Regions from separate parts of the Peribacillus sp. FSL R5-0717 genome, predicted to be linked through region 3. Evidence: a T-box and tRNA genes for the amino acid it is inferred to sense, from the RefSeq annotation. Region 3 holds a T-box; the other regions hold tRNA genes.
What was found. A T-box is a leader RNA that pairs with one kind of tRNA and senses whether it is charged. The one in region 3 lies ahead of thrS (threonine--tRNA ligase), so its partner is inferred to be a tRNA-Thr.

Region 1 (6,853 bases), 670 kb from region 3:
GGCCGGAAACGAGGCAAATCCCGTTTCCATTAAGGCGGAGCTGTGATGGCGAGGGAAATATAGTACCGAAGTTCCTGATTCCACGCTGCCAAGAAAAGCCTCTAGTGAGATGTAAGGTGCCCGTACCGCAAACCGACACAGGTAGGCGAGGAGAGAATCCTAAGGTGTGCGAGAGAACTCTCGTTAAGGAACTCGGCAAAATGACCCCGTAACTTCGGGAGAAGGGGTGCTTTTTAGGGTGAATAGCCCAGAAAAGCCGCAGTGAATAGGCCCAGGCGACTGTTTAGCAAAAACACAGGTCTCTGCGAAGCCGCAAGGCGAAGTATAGGGGCTGACACCTGCCCGGTGCTGGAAGGTTAAGGGGAGAGGTTAGCGCAAGCGAAGCTTTGAACCGAAGCCCCAGTAAACGGCGGCCGTAACTATAACGGTCCTAAGGTAGCGAAATTCCTTGTCGGGTAAGTTCCGACCCGCACGAAAGGTGTAACGATCTGGGCACTGTCTCAACGAGAGACTCGGTGAAATTATAGTACCTGTGAAGATGCAGGTTACCCGCGACAGGACGGAAAGACCCCGTGGAGCTTTACTGCAGCCTGATATTGAATTTTGGTACAGCTTGTACAGGATAGGTAGGAGCCTGAGAAGCCGGAGCGCCAGCTTCGGTGGAGGCGTTGGTGGGATACTACCCTGGCTGTATTGAAATTCTAACCCGCGCCCCTTATCGGGGTGGGAGACAGTGTCAGGTGGGCAGTTTGACTGGGGCGGTCGCCTCCTAAAGAGTAACGGAGGCGCCCAAAGGTTCCCTCAGAATGGTTGGAAATCATTCGTAGAGTGTAAAGGCACAAGGGAGCTTGACTGCGAGACCTACAAGTCGAGCAGGGACGAAAGTCGGGCTTAGTGATCCGGTGGTTCCGCATGGAAGGGCCATCGCTCAACGGATAAAAGCTACCCCGGGGATAACAGGCTTATCTCCCCCAAGAGTCCACATCGACGGGGAGGTTTGGCACCTCGATGTCGGCTCATCGCATCCTGGGGCTGTAGTCGGTCCCAAGGGTTGGGCTGTTCGCCCATTAAAGCGGTACGCGAGCTGGGTTCAGAACGTCGTGAGACAGTTCGGTCCCTATCCGTCGCGGGCGCAGGAAATTTGAGAGGAGCTGTCCTTAGTACGAGAGGACCGGGATGGACGCACCGCTGGTGTACCAGTTGTCTTGCCAAAGGCATAGCTGGGTAGCTACGTGCGGACGGGATAAGTGCTGAAAGCATCTAAGCATGAAGCCCCCCTCAAGATGAGATTTCCCATGGCGCAAGCTAGTAAGATCCCTGAAAGATGATCAGGTTGATAGGTCAGAGGTGGAAGCATGGTGACATGTGGAGCTGACTGATACTAATAGATCGAGGACTTAACCAACGCTTTTTAAAAAATGAAATACCTTCTTATTATCTAGTTTTGAAGGAATGAAAATTTCTTCTTGCATTTTCTCAAAAAGACGTTATAATAATATATGTCTTGGAAAAATGTTAACATTGTTTGGTGACGATAGCGAAGAGGTCACACCCGTTCCCATTCCGAACACGGCAGTTAAGCTCTTCAGCGCCGATGGTAGTTGGGGGTTTCCCCCTGTGAGAGTAGGACGTCGCCAAGCAGGTTTCATATGGAGGATTAGCTCAGCTGGGAGAGCATCTGCCTTACAAGCAGAGGGTCGGCGGTTCGATCCCGTCATCCTCCACCATTTTACACCTGCCGGTGTAGCTCAACTGGTAGAGCAACTGACTTGTAATCAGTAGGTTGGGGGTTCAAGTCCTCTTGCCGGCACCACTTTTTAAGATAGTACAAGCACGAGCCATTAGCTCAGTTGGTAGAGCATCTGACTTTTAATCAGAGGGTCGAAGGTTCGAATCCTTCATGGCTCACCATTTATATGCGGGTGTGGCGGAATTGGCAGACGCACCAGACTTAGGATCTGGCGCCGCAAGGCGTGGGGGTTCAAGTCCCTTCACCCGCATCTTTCATGCGGAAGTAGTTCAGTGGTAGAATACAACCTTGCCAAGGTTGGGGTCGCGGGTTCGAATCCCGTCTTCCGCTCCACTTTTCGTATGTGCCGGGGTGGCGGAACTGGCAGACGCACAGGACTTAAAATCCTGCGGTAGGTGACTACCGTACCGGTTCGATTCCGGTCCTCGGCACCATCATAAATATGCGCCCGTAGCTCAATTGGATAGAGCATCTGACTACGAATCAGAAGGTTGTAGGTTCGACTCCCGCCGGGCGCACCATGTTTTTATTGCGGGAAGTAGCTCAGCTTGGTAGAGCACTTGGTTTGGGACCAAGGGGTCGCAGGTTCGAATCCTGTCTTCCCGACCACGTGATTTTTAATGAATGGGGCCTTAGCTCAGCTGGGAGAGCGCCTGCCTTGCACGCAGGAGGTCAGCGGTTCGATCCCGCTAGGCTCCACCATTTTTCAATCAGAAACTTATATTATATTGGCGGTGTAGCTCAGCTGGCTAGAGCGTACGGTTCATACCCGTGAGGTCGGGGGTTCGATCCCCTCCGCCGCTACCAATAAATATAAGGACCTTTAGCTCAGCTGGTTAGAGCAGACGGCTCATAACCGTCCGGTCGTAGGTTCGAGTCCTACAAGGTCCACCATATTCATTTTTTTAAGCCGTGGAGGTATACCCAAGTTCGGCTGAAGGGATCGGTCTTGAAAACCGACAGGGGAGTCAAATCCCGCGGGGGTTCGAATCCCTCTACCTCCTCCATTTTTTCTAAAAGCAGCAAGTTGTTTTAAAACAACCTTACATAAAGGATGCGGACGAAACAATATTCACGAAAACTTGATGCTAATCGTTTCATTATTACCGTCGCGGGGTGGAGCAGTCCGGTAGCTCGTCGGGCTCATAACCCGAAGGTCGCAGGTTCAAATCCTGTCCCCGCAATTATTAGGTCCCGTGGTGTAGCGGTTAACATGCCTGCCTGTCACGCAGGAGATCGCGGGTTCGATTCCCGTCGGGACCGCCATTATTTAAATTGAATACATATGTGGCTCAGTAGCTCAGTCGGTAGAGCAAAGGACTGAAAATCCTTGTGTCGGCGGTTCGATTCCGTCCTGAGCCACCATATATTACAAATTACGGCGATTGTGGCGAAGTGGTTAACGCACCTGATTGTGGTTCAGGCATTCGTGGGTTCGATTCCCATCAGTCGCCCCATTTCGCGGGTGTAGTTTAGTGGTAAAACCTCAGCCTTCCAAGCTGATGATGAGGGTTCGATTCCCTTCACCCGCTCCAAATATGGGCCTATAGCTCAGCTGGTTAGAGCGCACGCCTGATAAGCGTGAGGTCGATGGTTCGAGTCCATTTAGGCCCACCATATTCATATTGTTCCGCAGTAGCTCAGTGGTAGAGCATTCGGCTGTTAACCGAACGGTCGTAGGTTCGAGTCCTACCTGCGGAGCCATGGGGAAGTACTCAAGAGGCTGAAGAGGCGCCCCTGCTAAGGGTGTAGGTCGCGCGAGCGGCGCGAGGGTTCAAATCCCTCCTTCTCCGCCAGTTGGCCCGTTGGTCAAGCGGTTAAGACACCGCCCTTTCACGGCGGTAACACGGGTTCGAATCCCGTACGGGTCATAACAAAAAAGGAAGCATACATTCATGTATGCTTCTTTTTTTTATTTATTTTCCTTGATATAACCGTCTTTTTGTTTATAGGGAATGTCTCCAAGTTGGGATTGTATATTTTCTTCTTTCAGGGTATCTTCATATTCCTTTTGCTTTTTGTTCGGTATATCCACTCTCGTTTTTCCTTCGATATCATTTGCGGCAAATCCTTCATAGTCTTCAGGAAATCCATCCGTTTCATCCTCGTTTTTATAAAGATCATTGTAATTGTCATGATCACTGGTATAATCAGATGGCGTTTCTGATGTACCGAATTTGGCCACTTCCCCAAAGCTATCTTCTTTAGCCGCCATTTCGATTCCATGACGATTTTCAAAATGATCACCCTTGGATGGAATCAGTATATCCTCTTCCACTGGCCTGTCTTGTGAAAGCGTTCGTTCTGGGGCATGCTCGACACAGTAGAGGGTGCTTGGGATTGCTTCAAGCCTCTCGATGGGGATTTCCTTATTGCAGGTTTTACAATGGCCATACGATCCTTCTTCCATGGCTTTCAAAGCTTCTTCTATTTTCTCCATTTCGGATTGTGCATGCTCATCGAGTGCTTGATTCCGTTCCATTTCGAATAATTCGGTCCCTAGGTCTGCAGGATGATTATCATAGGATGATAATTCACCTACGGATTCCGTCTGGCTTTTATCCAGAACTGATTGTTCATCATTTTGAATTCTATTACATAGCTCATTTTTTTCCTGAAGCAGTTCTTTTTTTAATTTTTGCGTTTGTTGTTTCGTTGCCATATCCAATTCACTCCTTCTAAACTAAAGTCCAAATCTCTTTTTATATTGATAAGGTGGTTGTATTATCTATTACCCGAATCGGAGTATAGGAAAACAATATGGCACGGAAGATAGAAAAAAGGACTGAGCGGATGGGCTCAGTCCCCGGAGACTATATAAGATAGCTGATGAATAATCCAATGGCCATGAGTAAGCCAAAGAAGGTGTTCGTTTGGGCAGTGGCTTTCATTGCCGGCACCATCGTGATCGGCTGTGTTTTACCTACGAAGCCTTTTATTGCGGCCATTGCCTTCGGTATGCTAAGGAAGGCAAGGAGAATCCAAGCCGTAACGCTTCCGGTAAGAACTAGCCCAACAAGCCATAGATAAGAGAAAGCGAACATGATTGCCATGAATGTCAGGGCGTTTTTCCTGCCCATCACGACTGGCATCGTTTTGCGGCCATGTGCCTTATCCCCATCATGATCCCGGAGGTTATTGGATAAGTTGATCAGCCCTACCAGTATCCCACTTGGAATGGCAATTAAGATGGCTGTTGAAGAAACATCACCGGTTTGAATGAAAAAGGCGATCAGGATTATCAAAAAGCCCATGAACAATCCAGAAAAAAGTTCCCCGAACGGTGTATATGAAATGGGCAGGGGACCGCCTGTATAAAGATAGCCGACAAGCATGCAAACGAGGCCTACTGCAGCTAGCCACCAAGACGATGCGGCACAGATATAGATTCCAATGATCAAGGCGATGGCATACATCCCAAGGGCCAAGTTCATGATTAGTCTGGGGGTCATCCCATGGCGGACGATCCCGCCTCCGATGCCTACGGATTCCTCCGTATCCAGGCCTCTCTTGAAATCATAGTATTCATTGAATAAATTGGTTGCAGCTTGAATCAGGATACTTGCAACCATCATGGCAGCGAATAGTAACCAATTCACTCCATCTTCCAAAAGTGCAATCACAGTTCCAAGTAAGACTGGGACAAAAGCTGCGGTTAGTGTATGTGGACGAATTAACTCCCACCAAATCTTCCAGGTCCGTTTAAGGGGAAGTCCGTCGTATTCTGTTTGCATTATTTCTCTCCTCAAAATCATTATTGGTTCTCTCGAAATTATAACAAATATTGAAATGTTGCACAAAAGGTTATCCTAATAAATGCAGGAAAAGTGGGTATGGGTGTAATTGAAATTCATGGGTGATGCATTTCCAAAATCAAGGGTATTTCTCTACATTCGCTAAGATTCATATAATAAGGAAAAAAGCAGGGAAGAATCGTTCGGTAAAGGGGCGTTTTATTGACATGAGGTTCAAGGGAGGTGTATCTTTAAATAGGTTAAATAGCTTTTAAAATGTACATTTGGGGGGATTTTTTTGGCTATCTCAGAGGAAACTGAACAGTTTCAGGGACTGGCTTCAGCTATACAAAAGGCGAAGGACTTGAATGATCAAGTTCTATTCAGTCATATTAAGAAGATTAAATGCAACAGCCCCCTTTCATTTTATCAAGCTGGAAGAGAACGGTATGCAGGTGAACGCTTTTTCTGGGAGGACCCTGCAAAGGAAATAACCATCACCGGTTTAGGCAATGTTAAGAAACTCAAAGCGGCATCGAATGCCGAACGTTATAGAGAAGTCGAAAAGAGCTGGATCAAACTGCAGAATGATGCTGTCAAAACAGGAGTGACCGATGTAGAAGCGACAGGTCCTTTACTGTTTGGGGGCTTTTCTTTTGATTATGAAACTGACAGTACGCTCCTTTGGAATCAGTTCGGGGACAACCTGTTTTATATACCTGCCTTCATGCTGTCAATAGTGGGGAAACAAGCTTACTTAACGACAAACTTACTTTGTTCGCCTGATGATTCAGAAAAACTCTTCATAGATATGATAAATGAACGGGAAGCTTTCCTCTTCGAAAGCTTGGATGGCAATGGATTGGGTGCAAATTCCCTTGTTATGCAGAGGGAAGTCGAACCTAAGGAATGGAAGCGGACGGTCGCAGAGGCTGTTCAGGAAATCAAGACGACAGATCTCGACAAGATTGTTTTGGCAAGGGAGCTTCGACTTGGTTTTGAACGTTCCATCGATTCAGGGAAAGTGCTTGAACAATTGATTGCTGAGCAGCCATTGAGTTATATTTTCAGTTTGGAGGCTGGTGGTGACTGTTTTGTCGGTGCCACTCCCGAACGTTTGATTAAGAAACAGGGAAATGAAGTTTTTTCTACCTGCCTTGCCGGATCGATGCGGCGAGGGAAAGATGAGCAAGAAGATGTTTGTCTTGGTGAAGAATTGCTTCATGACCAAAAGAATTTACAAGAGCATCAATATGTCGTGTCGATGATATCCAATGCTTTTGATTCTGTATGCGAAAAGGTGATGGTCCCAGCCGGACCGACACTTATGAAAAACCGTCATATCCAGCATTTGTACACACCGGTTCGC
Region 2 (6,853 bases), 2.1 Mb from region 3:
GATCTTAGTTGCCAGCATTCAGTTGGGCACTCTAAGGTGACTGCCGGTGACAAACCGGAGGAAGGTGGGGATGACGTCAAATCATCATGCCCCTTATGACCTGGGCTACACACGTGCTACAATGGATGGTACAAAGGGCTGCAAACCTGCGAAGGTAAGCGAATCCCATAAAGCCATTCTCAGTTCGGATTGCAGGCTGCAACTCGCCTGCATGAAGCCGGAATCGCTAGTAATCGCGGATCAGCATGCCGCGGTGAATACGTTCCCGGGCCTTGTACACACCGCCCGTCACACCACGAGAGTTTGTAACACCCGAAGTCGGTGAGGTAACCTTCATGGAGCCAGCCGCCTAAGGTGGGACAGATGATTGGGGTGAAGTCGTAACAAGGTAGCCGTATCGGAAGGTGCGGCTGGATCACCTCCTTTCTAAGGATAATTACGAGAGCGCTTTTGTTTTGTTCAGTTTTGAATGAGTAATTCATTCAAATAGGAAAGACGAACATCACGATGTGATGGATTCTTTCTGCTTTGTTCCTTGAAAACTAGATAATAGATAGAAGGCAATTAATTTTTTTCAAAGCATCTGTAAGATCTTTTTTAACGGTTAAGTTAGAAAGGGCGCACGGTGGATGCCTTGGCACTAGGAGCCGATGAAGGACGGGACTAACACCGATATGCTTCGGGGAGCTGTAAGTAAGCTTTGATCCGGAGATTTCCGAATGGGGAAACCCACTGTTCGTAATGGAACAGTATCTTTACCTGAATACATAGGGTACTGAAGGCAGACCCGGGGAACTGAAACATCTAAGTACCCGGAGGAAGAGAAAGCAAACGCGATTTCCTGAGTAGCGGCGAGCGAAACGGAATTAGCCCAAACCAAGAGGCTTGCCTCTTGGGGTTGTAGGACACTCAACATGGAGTTACAAAGGAACGGGGTAAATGAAGCGACCTGGAAAGGTCCGTCGAAGAAGGTAAAAACCCTGTAGTTGAAACTTCGTTCCCTCCTGAGTGGATCCTGAGTACGGCGGGACACGAGAAATCCCGTCGGAAGCAGGGAGGACCATCTCCCAAGGCTAAATACTCCCTAGTGACCGATAGTGAACCAGTACCGTGAGGGAAAGGTGAAAAGCACCCCGGAAGGGGAGTGAAATAGATCCTGAAACCGTGTGCCTACAAGTAGTCAAAGCCCGTTAATGGGTAATGGCGTGCCTTTTGTAGAATGAACCGGCGAGTTACGATTTCATGCGAGGTTAAGTTGATGAGACGGAGCCGCAGCGAAAGCGAGTCTGAATAGGGCGAATGAGTATGAGGTCGTAGACCCGAAACCAGGTGATCTACCCATGTCCAGGGTGAAGTTCAGGTAACACTGAATGGAGGCCCGAACCCACGCACGTTGAAAAGTGCGGGGATGAGGTGTGGGTAGCGGAGAAATTCCAATCGAACCTGGAGATAGCTGGTTCTCTCCGAAATAGCTTTAGGGCTAGCCTCAAGATGAGAGTATTGGAGGTAGAGCACTGATTGGACTAGGGGCCCCCAACGGGTTACCGAATTCAGTCAAACTCCGAATGCCAAATACTTATTCTTGGGAGTCAGACTGCGAGTGATAAGATCCGTAGTCGAAAGGGAAACAGCCCAGACCACCAGCTAAGGTCCCAAAGTATACGTTAAGTGGAAAAGGATGTGGAGTTGCTTAGACAACCAGGATGTTGGCTTAGAAGCAGCCACCATTTAAAGAGTGCGTAATAGCTCACTGGTCGAGTGACTCCGCGCCGAAAATGTACCGGGGCTAAACGTATCACCGAAGCTGTGGATTGACACCGTATGGTGTCGATGGTAGGAGAGCGTTCTAAGGGCGTTGAAGTCAGACCGGAAGGACTGGTGGAGCGCTTAGAAGTGAGAATGCCGGTATGAGTAGCGAAAGAAGGGTGAGAATCCCTTCCACCGAATGCCTAAGGTTTCCTGAGGAAGGCTCGTCCGCTCAGGGTTAGTCGGGACCTAAGCCGAGGCCGAAAGGCGTAGGCGATGGACAACAGGTTGATATTCCTGTACCACCTATACATCGTTTGAACGATGGGGGGACGCAGAAGGATAGGGTAAGCGCGCTGTTGGATATGCGCGTCCAAGCAGTTAGGCCGGAAACGAGGCAAATCCCGTTTCCATTAAGGCGGAGCTGTGATGGCGAGGGAAATATAGTACCGAAGTTCCTGATTCCACGCTGCCAAGAAAAGCCTCTAGTGAGATGTAAGGTGCCCGTACCGCAAACCGACACAGGTAGGCGAGGAGAGAATCCTAAGGTGTGCGAGAGAACTCTCGTTAAGGAACTCGGCAAAATGACCCCGTAACTTCGGGAGAAGGGGTGCTTTTTAGGGTGAATAGCCCAGAAAAGCCGCAGTGAATAGGCCCAGGCGACTGTTTAGCAAAAACACAGGTCTCTGCGAAGCCGCAAGGCGAAGTATAGGGGCTGACACCTGCCCGGTGCTGGAAGGTTAAGGGGAGAGGTTAGCGCAAGCGAAGCTTTGAACCGAAGCCCCAGTAAACGGCGGCCGTAACTATAACGGTCCTAAGGTAGCGAAATTCCTTGTCGGGTAAGTTCCGACCCGCACGAAAGGTGTAACGATCTGGGCACTGTCTCAACGAGAGACTCGGTGAAATTATAGTACCTGTGAAGATGCAGGTTACCCGCGACAGGACGGAAAGACCCCGTGGAGCTTTACTGCAGCCTGATATTGAATTTTGGTACAGCTTGTACAGGATAGGTAGGAGCCTGAGAAGCCGGAGCGCCAGCTTCGGTGGAGGCGTTGGTGGGATACTACCCTGGCTGTATTGAAATTCTAACCCGCGCCCCTTATCGGGGTGGGAGACAGTGTCAGGTGGGCAGTTTGACTGGGGCGGTCGCCTCCTAAAGAGTAACGGAGGCGCCCAAAGGTTCCCTCAGAATGGTTGGAAATCATTCGTAGAGTGTAAAGGCACAAGGGAGCTTGACTGCGAGACCTACAAGTCGAGCAGGGACGAAAGTCGGGCTTAGTGATCCGGTGGTTCCGCATGGAAGGGCCATCGCTCAACGGATAAAAGCTACCCCGGGGATAACAGGCTTATCTCCCCCAAGAGTCCACATCGACGGGGAGGTTTGGCACCTCGATGTCGGCTCATCGCATCCTGGGGCTGTAGTCGGTCCCAAGGGTTGGGCTGTTCGCCCATTAAAGCGGTACGCGAGCTGGGTTCAGAACGTCGTGAGACAGTTCGGTCCCTATCCGTCGCGGGCGCAGGAAATTTGAGAGGAGCTGTCCTTAGTACGAGAGGACCGGGATGGACGCACCGCTGGTGTACCAGTTGTCTTGCCAAAGGCATAGCTGGGTAGCTACGTGCGGACGGGATAAGTGCTGAAAGCATCTAAGCATGAAGCCCCCCTCAAGATGAGATTTCCCATGGCGCAAGCTAGTAAGATCCCTGAAAGATGATCAGGTTGATAGGTCAGAGGTGGAAGCATGGTGACATGTGGAGCTGACTGATACTAATAGATCGAGGACTTAACCAACGCTTTTAAAAAAATGAAATACCTTCTTATTATCTAGTTTTGAAGGAATGAAAATTTCTTCTTGCATTTTCTCAAAAAGACGTTATAATAATATATGTCTTGAAAAAATGTTAACATTGTTTGGTGACGATAGCGAAGAGGTCACACCCGTTCCCATTCCGAACACGGCAGTTAAGCTCTTCAGCGCCGATGGTAGTTGGGGGTTTCCCCCTGTGAGAGTAGGACGTCGCCAAGCTTATATTGTTCCGCAGTAGCTCAGTGGTAGAGCATTCGGCTGTTAACCGAACGGTCGTAGGTTCGAGTCCTACCTGCGGAGCCATTATTGGAGAGCTGTCCGAGTGGCCGAAGGAGCACGATTGGAAATCGTGTAGACGGGTAACCCTGTCTCAAGGGTTCAAATCCCTTGCTCTCCGCCATTTATACCTGGCCCGTTGGTCAAGCGGTTAAGACACCGCCCTTTCACGGCGGTAACACGGGTTCGAATCCCGTACGGGTCACCATTTAGATAACATATTGGAGGATTAGCTCAGCTGGGAGAGCATCTGCCTTACAAGCAGAGGGTCGGCGGTTCGATCCCGTCATCCTCCACCATTTTCAATAAGATCAGGTTGTTTCTGCATAAAGGATTGATTATTCAGCCCATTGAAACGCTTAACACGAAAACTTGATGCAAAATAGCAACATTATTACCGTCGCGGGGTGGAGCAGTCCGGTAGCTCGTCGGGCTCATAACCCGAAGGTCGCAGGTTCAAATCCTGTCCCCGCAATCTATGGTCCCGTGGTGTAGCGGTTAACATGCCTGCCTGTCACGCAGGAGATCGCGGGTTCGATTCCCGTCGGGACCGCCATTTTTATTGTTTGGCTCAGTAGCTCAGTCGGTAGAGCAAAGGACTGAAAATCCTTGTGTCGGCGGTTCGATTCCGTCCTGAGCCACCATAGTAGTGCCGGTGTAGCTCAACTGGTAGAGCAACTGACTTGTAATCAGTAGGTTGGGGGTTCAAGTCCTCTTGCCGGCACCATGTTTCATCCATATGCGGAGGGGTAGCGAAGTGGCTAAACGCGGCGGACTGTAAATCCGCTCCTTCGGGTTCGGCAGTTCGAATCTGCCCCCCTCCACCATTTTTATTACAGGGGTATAGTTTAAAGGTAGAACAGAGGTCTCCAAAACCTCCAGTGTGGGTTCGAGTCCTACTACCCCTGCCAATTTAAATTCTATAATGGCGATTGTGGCGAAGTGGTTAACGCACCTGATTGTGGTTCAGGCATTCGTGGGTTCGATTCCCATCAGTCGCCCCATTTTAAAAAATATGATATAATGATTACAACGTTAATGGGCTATAGCCAAGCGGTAAGGCAACGGATTTTGATTCCGTCATGCGAAGGTTCGATCCCTTCTAGCCCAGCCATATGCGAAAGTAGTTCAGTGGTAGAATACAACCTTGCCAAGGTTGGGGTCGCGGGTTCGAATCCCGTCTTTCGCTCCAAAAAAAGTTGGCGGCATAGCCAAGCGGTAAGGCAGAGGTCTGCAAAACCTTTACCACCGGTTCGATTCCGGTTGCCGCCTCCAATATACATGCCGGTGTGGCGGAATTGGCAGACGCGCACGACTCAAAATCGTGTTCCTCTGGAGTGCCGGTTCGACCCCGGCCACCGGTATCACCAATAGCGAAGGATTGCTATTACAAAAAGCTTCACACTTAATTGTGTGAAGCTTTTTTGTGTTCATGAACTACAAGATCAAATAATTTTCCATCACTCAAGAATGAAGGGAAAGTGAAACGAAGGAGCAAACAAACATCATGGGAGTGATTAAAGGGTATTAGGATATCATGTGATACACTGTGATACACTGTGACAGACGCCTATTGAAGCAACAAAACGATACATAAATTCTTCATTAAGGAGCACGTTTGTTACTACGATTAAAAAAAAAGAATGGTCAAAGAGTATTAACTCTGCCATTCGTTTCGTTAACTTTGATAAATGATTTAGAATTCAATATTCATAGCATTCAAGTCTGCTTCGGTATAGCCAGAAGCGGAGAGTGCGATTTCAATTTTTTCAGCAGCCTTATAATCAAATAATTTGAATTTAGACATTAATGCGAAAGCATTTTGATTTTCGATCGCCAAGGCAACAGCCTCCACGTCTTGCAGTAACTTCAGGTCTTCAATGTAGAATTGAGCGGTTCTCATAGCTAAATACTCATTCGTTGTAGTCGAACTGTAGAAAAGCCTTGTTAAAGTGGCGATTGCGTTAGGAACGAAAATCTTATTCATAATTACCCCTCCACTATTCATAATATTCTGTCACCCGAGTCATTACTAGTATGAGTCACTCTAAAAATGTTGTCAATCTTTATCTTTTGAGCATTTTTACTCACCAGTTGAAAGTAGGTAGATATTGAAATTGAGTAATAAAATATCTGAGACTTTTCCAAAGGCAAAAATCATTGCACCGGGTGCACGACGTAGGCGAAAGAATGAAGTTTGTTTACGAAACGAACATCGTTAGGTCTCAGGCTCGATCATAACCAGTTGGATTATATACTTCTTCTATTTACTTTATTCAACAAATGGGCCATTTTTTTCAGAAATTCTTTCAATGAATTCGTTTCTGTTTTCGAAAATTTTAAACGGTTTATGAAACAGCAGATCCTTATAAACTGTAAAGAAGGCGGGCTTCCACATTACGCAGTTCTCCAGATGAAACACTATCAGCCACAATTATTTGCATTGTTCTCGTAGCTGTCATTCGTTTGTCTGGATGCTTCAGTTGTAGCTGCTGTTGTATCGCCCGGAAAAGTACATTATTTTCTGGACGGTTGGCGTTATAGATTTCTTGTAAACTTTTTGATTTTTCCATGACTTTTCCTACTTTCCATCAAGTGTGAAATACATATGAAAGCTTATGCGATAATATTCGTATGGTCTATATTTCCGTCTGATCGCTTCTAATTCCTTCTTTTTTTAATTAAATCTTTAAAGAATAGAGAAGTTGCTCCTGATTTTTTACAAGACGTTAGCTCACCAGTCTTACAGCTTGACCTTTGTTATATATGTTGTTGTTGTTTTTCTTTATTCTTTAAAAAAGAACCTGTGCATTAAACAGGAGGGAGGTATAGGAAGACCTTATAAAGGGTAATTAAATTCAGTAAATAATAAATGGAGGAGCATTTAAAAATTTCTTTAAAGAATTATTATATAAGAAATCTAATACCAGGAAAGTAGCCGCTTCGCAGTTTTATAAATAATATCGATGAAATATGGCAATAAATAAAAAAAACACTATCTAGGAACACTTCACAAAACATATTTT
Region 3 (6,853 bases):
TGAATGTATAATTACGGCTATTACCCTTATAATGTTCCATATTATACTGCTCCATATTATTACGATGATTCTTATGCTAATTTGCCTTATTATGATGACAGACTGCCAGTACAAACACTGGTTCCAGTAGCCACTATCCAGAGCCATTTAAACGCAGGCCGGCAAGGTCATTGCTTCAGAGGATTTTGGGGTAACACCCAGCACACCTTTATTTTAATGGGGATAAATAATACTACTGGAATGGTACAGATACTCGAAGGCGGCATACCAAATGAGGTACATCATACAGATATAGTTGGATTACAATACCTAGGATTAACATGCCCTGTCGAAGGTCATGGTGGCGGTCATGGCGGCCCTGGGGGTAACTGTTTTCAGCAGTTCATTCCTGGTGTTGGCTGGCTATGGATTTGTAGATAAAAAGAAACAGCCGATTTATTCGGCTGTCTTTTTTATTCCAATTACTCGTGAATTCCGGGCTTTTACTCGTGAGTTTCTCGCTTTTACTCGTGAATTCTGGCCTTTTACTCGTGAGTTCCTCGCTTTTACTCGTGAATTCCGGCCTTTTACTCGTGAGTTCCAATTTAAGCTGCTTTCTTGTTAGATGCTGCGGTCTTTTATTTGCTGGACCATTTTCTTGATGAACGTTTCTATTGTGACATTTTCAAATTCTTGTTCCCCGTATTTCCGGACATTTACTTCATTTTCTTTCTCTTCTTTATCTCCAAGGACCAGCATATATGGGATTTTCCCCATCTGTGCTCCCCTGACTTTATACCCCAGCTTTTCTTTCCGATCATCTATTTTCACTCTTATGCCTTGATTCTTCAGTGCATTTTGAACCTGTAAACAATAATCCAGATGAACTTGTGAGACTGGGATGATCTGTACTTGCACCGGGGCGAGCCATACCGGAAAAGCACCGGCAAAGTGTTCTATCAGGATTCCGAAAAAACGATCGATCGATCCAAAGATGGCACGATGAATGACGACCGGACGGACTTTTTCATTATTTTCATCGATGTAAGTCAGATCAAATTTGTCGGGCATTTGAAAATCAAGTTGGATTGTTGCACATTGGTGGCTTCGTTTTAATGCATCTTTAATATGAAAATCAATTTTCGGTCCATAAAATGCCCCGTCCCCTTCATTTACTTGATATTGTATCCCGATGCTTTCCAGAACATTTTTCAGGGCTGTTTCAGAAGCTTCCCAAAGGGAATCATCGCCCATTGAATCCTCAGGACGAGTCGAGAGCTCCACGGAATACTCGAATCCAAAAGTGCGATACACCTTTTCGATCAGATGAAACACTTGTTTAATTTCACTTTCGATTTGATCCTGCCGTACATAGATGTGGGCATCATCCTGACAAAATGTACGGACACGCAGCATCCCGTTCAATGCACCGCTATATTCATGACGGTGGACTTGACCGAATTCGGCCATCCGGATGGGTAAATCCCTGTAAGAATAAAGACTGTTTTGGAATATAAGCATATGTCCCGGACAGTTCATTGGCTTCATCGCGAATTTTGTTTGATCCACCTCAGTGAAGTACATATTCTCGTGATAATGATCCCAGTGGCCCGATTGTTCCCATAACCGCTGGTTCATCATGAAAGGAGTCCGAACTTCGTCATAATCAGCTTCAGTCTGAAGCTCCCGCGAGAACTTCTCCAATTCATTTCTAACGATTTGTCCTTTCGGTAAATAAAATGGCATTCCAGGGGCTTCCTCCGAAAACATGAATAATTCCAACTGCTTCCCTAATTTACGGTGGTCGCGTTTGGCCGCTTCTTCCAGGAATTTAAAATGATCCTGTAAATCCTTATTCTTTCGAAAAGCCACGCCATACACCCTTTGGAGAACTTCATTTTGATTGTCTCCCCGCCAATAGGCACCAGATACACGAGTCAATCTGAATGATTTTACAAATGATGTGGATGGAAGGTGCGGCCCTCTGCAAAGATCTATGAATTCACCCTGTTGATAGAGCGTTAATTTTTCACCATTGGGGATATTCTTTGCTATATCCAACTTGAAAGACTCCCCTCTGCCCTCGAATATCTTCACAGCTTCTTCATAAGTCACTTCTATCCTTTTAATTTCCAGATTTTCACTTATGATATGTTCCATCTCTTTTTCAATGGCCTGCAGATCTTCTGAGCTCAAAGGATGATCTAACTTAAAATCATAGTAAAAACCGTCTTCCACGACTGGTCCCATCCCTAATTCCACATTTTTGTATAATCTTTTCACAGCCTGTGCCAAAACATGCGCCGATGTATGTCGCAATACGTGTAATCCTTCATCCGAATCGGGAGTCAAGATCGACAGTTCACCATCCTGAATAAGCTTGTGACTTAAATCAACCAATTGCTTATCCAGTTTTCCAGCTACTGCCTTTTTCCTTAAACTTGGGCTGATTGAGCCTGCCACACTTTCCACTGTGATCCCTTGCGGATACTCCTTTTGCTGCCCATCCGGGAATTGAACTTTAATCATTTTTTCACCCATCAAATAAACACCCCTTTTTAATAATAAAAAAACGCACACATCCCTATGCAAGGGACGAGTGCGTTTACCCGTGGTTCCACCCAATTTCCCATAAGCAAAAAACACTCATGGCTCTGGAGCTTGTAACGCAGCTTAGACGATATCAGTTACTTTTTGTTCACCGATATAGCTCAAAGGCGGTAAATCAGTTTCCTAAGCCAGGAAGTTCGCAGCTACCCTTCCCTCTCTGCAGGCCGTAAAAATGATTCATGTCCTTATCATCGCCATATTTTTATATAGAAAAAAACGCACACATCCCTATGCAAGGGACGAGTGCGCTTACCCGTGGTTCCACCCAATTTCCCATAAGCAAAAAACACTCATGGCTCTGGAGCTTGTAACGCAGCTTAGACGATATCAGTTACTTTTGTTCACCGATATAGCTCAAAGGCGGTAAATCAATTTCCTAAGCCAGGAAGTTCGCAGCTGCCCTTCCCTCTCTGCAGACCGTAAAAATGATTCATGTCCTTATCATGGCAATAATTATAATAATAAAAAACGCACCCATCCCTATGTAAGGGACGAGTGCGTTTACCCGTGATTCCACCCAATTTCCCATAAGCAAAAAATACTCATGGCTCTGGAGCTGTAACGCAGCTTAGACGATATCAGTTACTCTTGTTCACCGATATAGCTCAAAGGCGGTAAATCAGTTTCCTAAGCCAGGAAGTTCGCAGCTGCCCTTCCCTCTCTGCAGACCGTAAAAATGATTCATGTCCTTATCAATGCTTCTAAAATTTTATATTGTTATATATATTACAATATATTCCCATAAGTGACAACCTCAATTTTTTTCATTTCATTACTAACACCAAATTGGTATAATTAGTAAAAAAGGAGTCTCTATGAAACGTTTAAGCAATTGGTCAATCGTATTTGCAGTGATTGGTATCCTATCATTTTCCTGTTCCCTAGCTTTTTCAAAAGCCTCCGAGCTGCTTATGATTTCAGGATTCGGTGCGTTGCTAATTGGTTTGTTATGCAGCTTAGGGGCCATGTATAAAAATGAAAGAGGAATGTCGAAATTTTTGGCTGTGGCTGCATTTTTTCTTTTAAGTTTCATTCTCGTTTGGAATGAACCATTTCAAATTGTCAGGCTCTTGACCTGGATGAAAAATTAAATGAAAAAACCCGTTCACCATGACGGGTTTATTCATTCATTGATTCATTCTTCATCGGCTATCGTTCGGCTTGAATTCTTTATTCCAAGCCATAGCGTAAGTCCAGTGGTCCAGAGTATAAGCGCGCATCCAAAGCCGAGCAATGATAACGGTGCAAGGATTTGATGCTCCCCAACCATGACGGTGTCTGGCACAATCAGCCATGTAATAAGCGCCAATAAACAGAGAAGCACACCTGTTGCATAATAAACCTTGATTTGGAAAAGTGACGCCAATGGTAAAAAATGAATCCCTACAATAATGGCGATGACTCCCGGTATAAGATCGGTCTGATTGATCAAGTTACAGATGGCAATGGCAATCCCAATCAGCAAACCTTCGGCAATGAAGACCATATTAAACAAAAATCCGATACGTTTAAGACGTCTTGCCCCATCATCTGAAACTTGATTGGACATTTTTTGTGATGCATGTATTAATGAAATTCCAACGATAACCATGATGATTCCCACGAATATGGGTGCGAGTTCCACGTAGGGAAACCCCCACCCCTGCAATCCCATTACACCGGTACCCGCCCACAGTGTTCCGAAGACCGCCATGAAAATGACTCCAATTCCAGAACCGCGAAACGCCTCTTTCATCATCAGTTTCCTTTCATCCACAGTATAATCGTACATAGAATAATATTGCACCACTTCCCCAATTATTCAGCTATAAAAAAATGATTTAAATACCTTATTGCAAAAATTACCATGTTGCGATATTATGTTATTAATTAGTGATTGATTAATCACTAATTAATTAAAATATGGAGGATACCGATGGCCAGACCCAAAAAAGAGAATCGAAAAGATGACATTCTGGAAGCTGGTTTGGAGGTTTTTGCAGATAAAGGCTATTACAATACAACGACTGCCTTAATTGCAGAAAAAGCCGGCATCTCCCAGCCTTATGTGTTTAAATTCTTTAAAACTAAAGAGGAGTTATTCGTTGCGGCTCTGGACCGGGCATACGAAAGGATCCTTCAAGCTTTTGAAATTGAAGCAGGGCCCGAAGACCTTGTTAACCATATGATCAAGGTATATGAAGAATTGACTGAGTCCAATCCCAATGAAATTGCGCTGCAGGTCATAGGACTTTCAGTGACGGAAGACGCAATAAGAAGTTCCACCCAGAAAGGGTTAGCAAGCATTAGAAATCACACACTTGAAAAATTTCAATCTGCCGGAATTCCGAATGCCGAGGACCAAGTGACCACCTTCCTGGCGAGGGGGATACTCTGCAATATTTCCCACTTCATCAATATGCCCGAGCTTATGGATGGCGGGGGCAGGTAAGAACCGATTTTCATCGGTTCCTTATTTTGAATGTTTATTTAGTGATTGATCAATAAATTAAAAGGGGATGTAAGCTATGAAGAAAGCTATTGTGTTAGGAGCAACCGGCGGATCAGGTCAAGTCATTGTGTCAGAATTGTTATCAAGGGGCACAGAAGTCATCGCTTTCGGGCGTTCAAGAAGTAAGCTAGAGCAATTAATGAAAGAGCATGATCATTCGCAACACTTATCATACAGAATCGGTGACATCTTTGATAACCAAACAATTGTAGAGGCTGCAGAGGATGCGGAAGTCATTTTCCAATGTGCCAACGTTCCCTATCAAGAGATGGCATCTAAACTCCTTTCACTTGGGGAAAGTGTCATGAAGGCAGCCGATATTTTAGGTAAGAAGATTGTCATTGTGGATGGGATATATATCTATGGGCACCAAGTTGCGAAAGGCGATGAAAACCATCCAAAACAGCCGCATACAAAAAAAGGGCAAATCAGGTTTGAATTCGAGAAGCTCATATTCAGCCAAAAATGGAAAAATGCCAAAGCATTGATTGTCAGGCTGCCTGATTATTATGGCGCTACCTCACAGAACTCCTACCTTCAGCCAACCTTGAATGGCCTAGCTGCAAATAAAACGACCGTCTTTATCGGGGATTTAAAAACACAGAGAGAATATGTCTACTTACCGGATGCCGCAAAAATGATCGTGGAAATAGCAGAAAAAGACGACTCCTATGGTGAAAATTGGAACATCCCTGGACCTGGTCTGATTTCCGGAAACGAAATCATCCAAATTGCCCGTCAGGTAACGGGACAGAAAAAGATGGTCTTTCCCCTTACAAAAAACATCATTAAGATACTGGGTTTGTTCAACCCTTTCATGAAAGAAGTAGTGGAAATCATGTATTTAACGAAAGAAGGATTCATCCTGGATGGAGAAAAATATGAAAAACGCATCGGCCCCATCCCTAAAACTCCATACAAAGAAGGAATGGAAGAAACAATGCGAACTTTAATGAAATAATTGCCGCTTTCGAAGATATAATTCGATTTTTTTCGCAGATATATTCCGTTTTTCGCAGATATAATTGGATTTCGATACAAATCTTCATAAAAAAACCTGAGTCCCCAAAGGGGAGCTCAGGTTTTTTCCATCGGTATCAAGCCACATCTGATTTATCGAATTGACAATCTTTTAATGCTATTAATTTGGTCTTATGATAAATCTTGTATCCTAGCCAGACTGCCAGGAATATCGGTAATCCGATATAGGAGACGGCGACGCCATACCAGTCGATGCTGCCGCTTAGGAATGCTCCATAGTTCTGTCCTGCTATGACGAGTATGCACAGGGTGAATGAAAGAATCGGACCGAATGGAAACCATTTTGCTTTATATTTCAGTTCGTTTAGGTCACCACCCTGTGCAACATAGGCTCGTCTAAAGCGATAATGGCTTATGGCGATTCCGATCCAGGCGATGAAGCCAGTCAGCCCGGATGCATTCAATAGCCATGTAAATACATGGTCCCCGAAAATGGAGGTCAAGAAGGCGAATCCTCCAATTAAGGATGTCATGATCAAGGCATTCATCGGAATCCCCCTGCGGTTGACTTTGGCCAGGAATTTGGGAGCTTGATGATCTTTTGCCATCGACCATAACATCCGCGTTGATGCATATAGCCCCGAGTTCCCGGCGGATAGTAAGGAGGTTAACACGACTGCATTCATGACGGATGCAGCGAATGCCAGCCCTGCCCGTTCAAAGACAAGCGTGAAAGGGCTTACAGAAATATTTTCGACATCTCCGTTTAACAAGCTTGGACTCGTATACGGT

Region 1: it has a tRNA-Thr gene. The T-box ahead of thrS (threonine--tRNA ligase) is inferred to sense a tRNA for this amino acid. The anticodon was not compared.
Region 2: it has a tRNA-Thr gene. The T-box ahead of thrS (threonine--tRNA ligase) is inferred to sense a tRNA for this amino acid. The anticodon was not compared.

The regions. Positions count from the first base shown of each region.
Region 1 is NZ_JBBOOF010000001.1:2,005,791-2,012,643, reverse strand. It holds rRNA gene NYE65_RS09840 (23S ribosomal RNA) at 1-1,405, shown strand, start outside; rRNA gene rrf (5S ribosomal RNA) at 1,525-1,640, shown strand; tRNA gene NYE65_RS09830 (tRNA-Val) at 1,652-1,727, shown strand; tRNA gene NYE65_RS09825 (tRNA-Thr) at 1,738-1,813, shown strand; tRNA gene NYE65_RS09820 (tRNA-Lys) at 1,836-1,911, shown strand; tRNA gene NYE65_RS09815 (tRNA-Leu) at 1,919-2,000, shown strand; tRNA gene NYE65_RS09810 (tRNA-Gly) at 2,009-2,083, shown strand; tRNA gene NYE65_RS09805 (tRNA-Leu) at 2,096-2,184, shown strand; tRNA gene NYE65_RS09800 (tRNA-Arg) at 2,195-2,271, shown strand; tRNA gene NYE65_RS09795 (tRNA-Pro) at 2,283-2,359, shown strand; tRNA gene NYE65_RS09790 (tRNA-Ala) at 2,377-2,452, shown strand; tRNA gene NYE65_RS09785 (tRNA-Met) at 2,481-2,557, shown strand; tRNA gene NYE65_RS09780 (tRNA-Ile) at 2,568-2,644, shown strand; tRNA gene NYE65_RS09775 (tRNA-Ser) at 2,665-2,757, shown strand; tRNA gene NYE65_RS09770 (tRNA-Met) at 2,861-2,934, shown strand; tRNA gene NYE65_RS09765 (tRNA-Asp) at 2,941-3,016, shown strand; tRNA gene NYE65_RS09760 (tRNA-Phe) at 3,040-3,115, shown strand; tRNA gene NYE65_RS09755 (tRNA-His) at 3,132-3,207, shown strand; tRNA gene NYE65_RS09750 (tRNA-Gly) at 3,212-3,285, shown strand; tRNA gene NYE65_RS09745 (tRNA-Ile) at 3,291-3,367, shown strand; tRNA gene NYE65_RS09740 (tRNA-Asn) at 3,380-3,454, shown strand; tRNA gene NYE65_RS09735 (tRNA-Ser) at 3,456-3,546, shown strand; tRNA gene NYE65_RS09730 (tRNA-Glu) at 3,550-3,621, shown strand; gene NYE65_RS09725 (TraR/DksA C4-type zinc finger protein) at 3,663-4,412, opposite strand; gene NYE65_RS09720 (1,4-dihydroxy-2-naphthoate polyprenyltransferase) at 4,564-5,484, opposite strand; gene NYE65_RS09715 (isochorismate synthase) at 5,783-6,853, shown strand, end outside.
Region 2 is NZ_JBBOOF010000001.1:3,409,500-3,416,352, forward strand. It holds rRNA gene NYE65_RS16445 (16S ribosomal RNA) at 1-426, shown strand, start outside; rRNA gene NYE65_RS16450 (23S ribosomal RNA) at 603-3,535, shown strand; rRNA gene rrf (5S ribosomal RNA) at 3,655-3,770, shown strand; tRNA gene NYE65_RS16460 (tRNA-Asn) at 3,780-3,854, shown strand; tRNA gene NYE65_RS16465 (tRNA-Ser) at 3,860-3,951, shown strand; tRNA gene NYE65_RS16470 (tRNA-Glu) at 3,961-4,035, shown strand; tRNA gene NYE65_RS16475 (tRNA-Val) at 4,051-4,126, shown strand; tRNA gene NYE65_RS16480 (tRNA-Met) at 4,229-4,302, shown strand; tRNA gene NYE65_RS16485 (tRNA-Asp) at 4,308-4,383, shown strand; tRNA gene NYE65_RS16490 (tRNA-Phe) at 4,396-4,471, shown strand; tRNA gene NYE65_RS16495 (tRNA-Thr) at 4,479-4,554, shown strand; tRNA gene NYE65_RS16500 (tRNA-Tyr) at 4,571-4,654, shown strand; tRNA gene NYE65_RS16505 (tRNA-Trp) at 4,665-4,738, shown strand; tRNA gene NYE65_RS16510 (tRNA-His) at 4,756-4,831, shown strand; tRNA gene NYE65_RS16515 (tRNA-Gln) at 4,867-4,941, shown strand; tRNA gene NYE65_RS16520 (tRNA-Gly) at 4,945-5,019, shown strand; tRNA gene NYE65_RS16525 (tRNA-Cys) at 5,029-5,102, shown strand; tRNA gene NYE65_RS16530 (tRNA-Leu) at 5,111-5,191, shown strand; gene NYE65_RS16535 (hypothetical protein) at 5,524-5,814, opposite strand; gene NYE65_RS16540 (hypothetical protein) at 6,194-6,400, opposite strand.
Region 3 is NZ_JBBOOF010000001.1:1,336,914-1,343,766, forward strand. It holds gene NYE65_RS06495 (hypothetical protein) at 4-420, shown strand; gene thrS (threonine--tRNA ligase) at 601-2,508, opposite strand; T-box leader at 2,568-2,790, opposite strand; T-box leader at 2,822-3,043, opposite strand; T-box leader at 3,074-3,294, opposite strand; gene NYE65_RS06505 (hypothetical protein) at 3,405-3,680, shown strand; gene NYE65_RS06510 (DUF7010 family protein) at 3,725-4,360, opposite strand; gene NYE65_RS06515 (TetR/AcrR family transcriptional regulator) at 4,505-5,020, shown strand; gene NYE65_RS06520 (SDR family NAD(P)-dependent oxidoreductase) at 5,097-6,041, shown strand; gene NYE65_RS06525 (amino acid permease) at 6,178-6,853, opposite strand, start outside.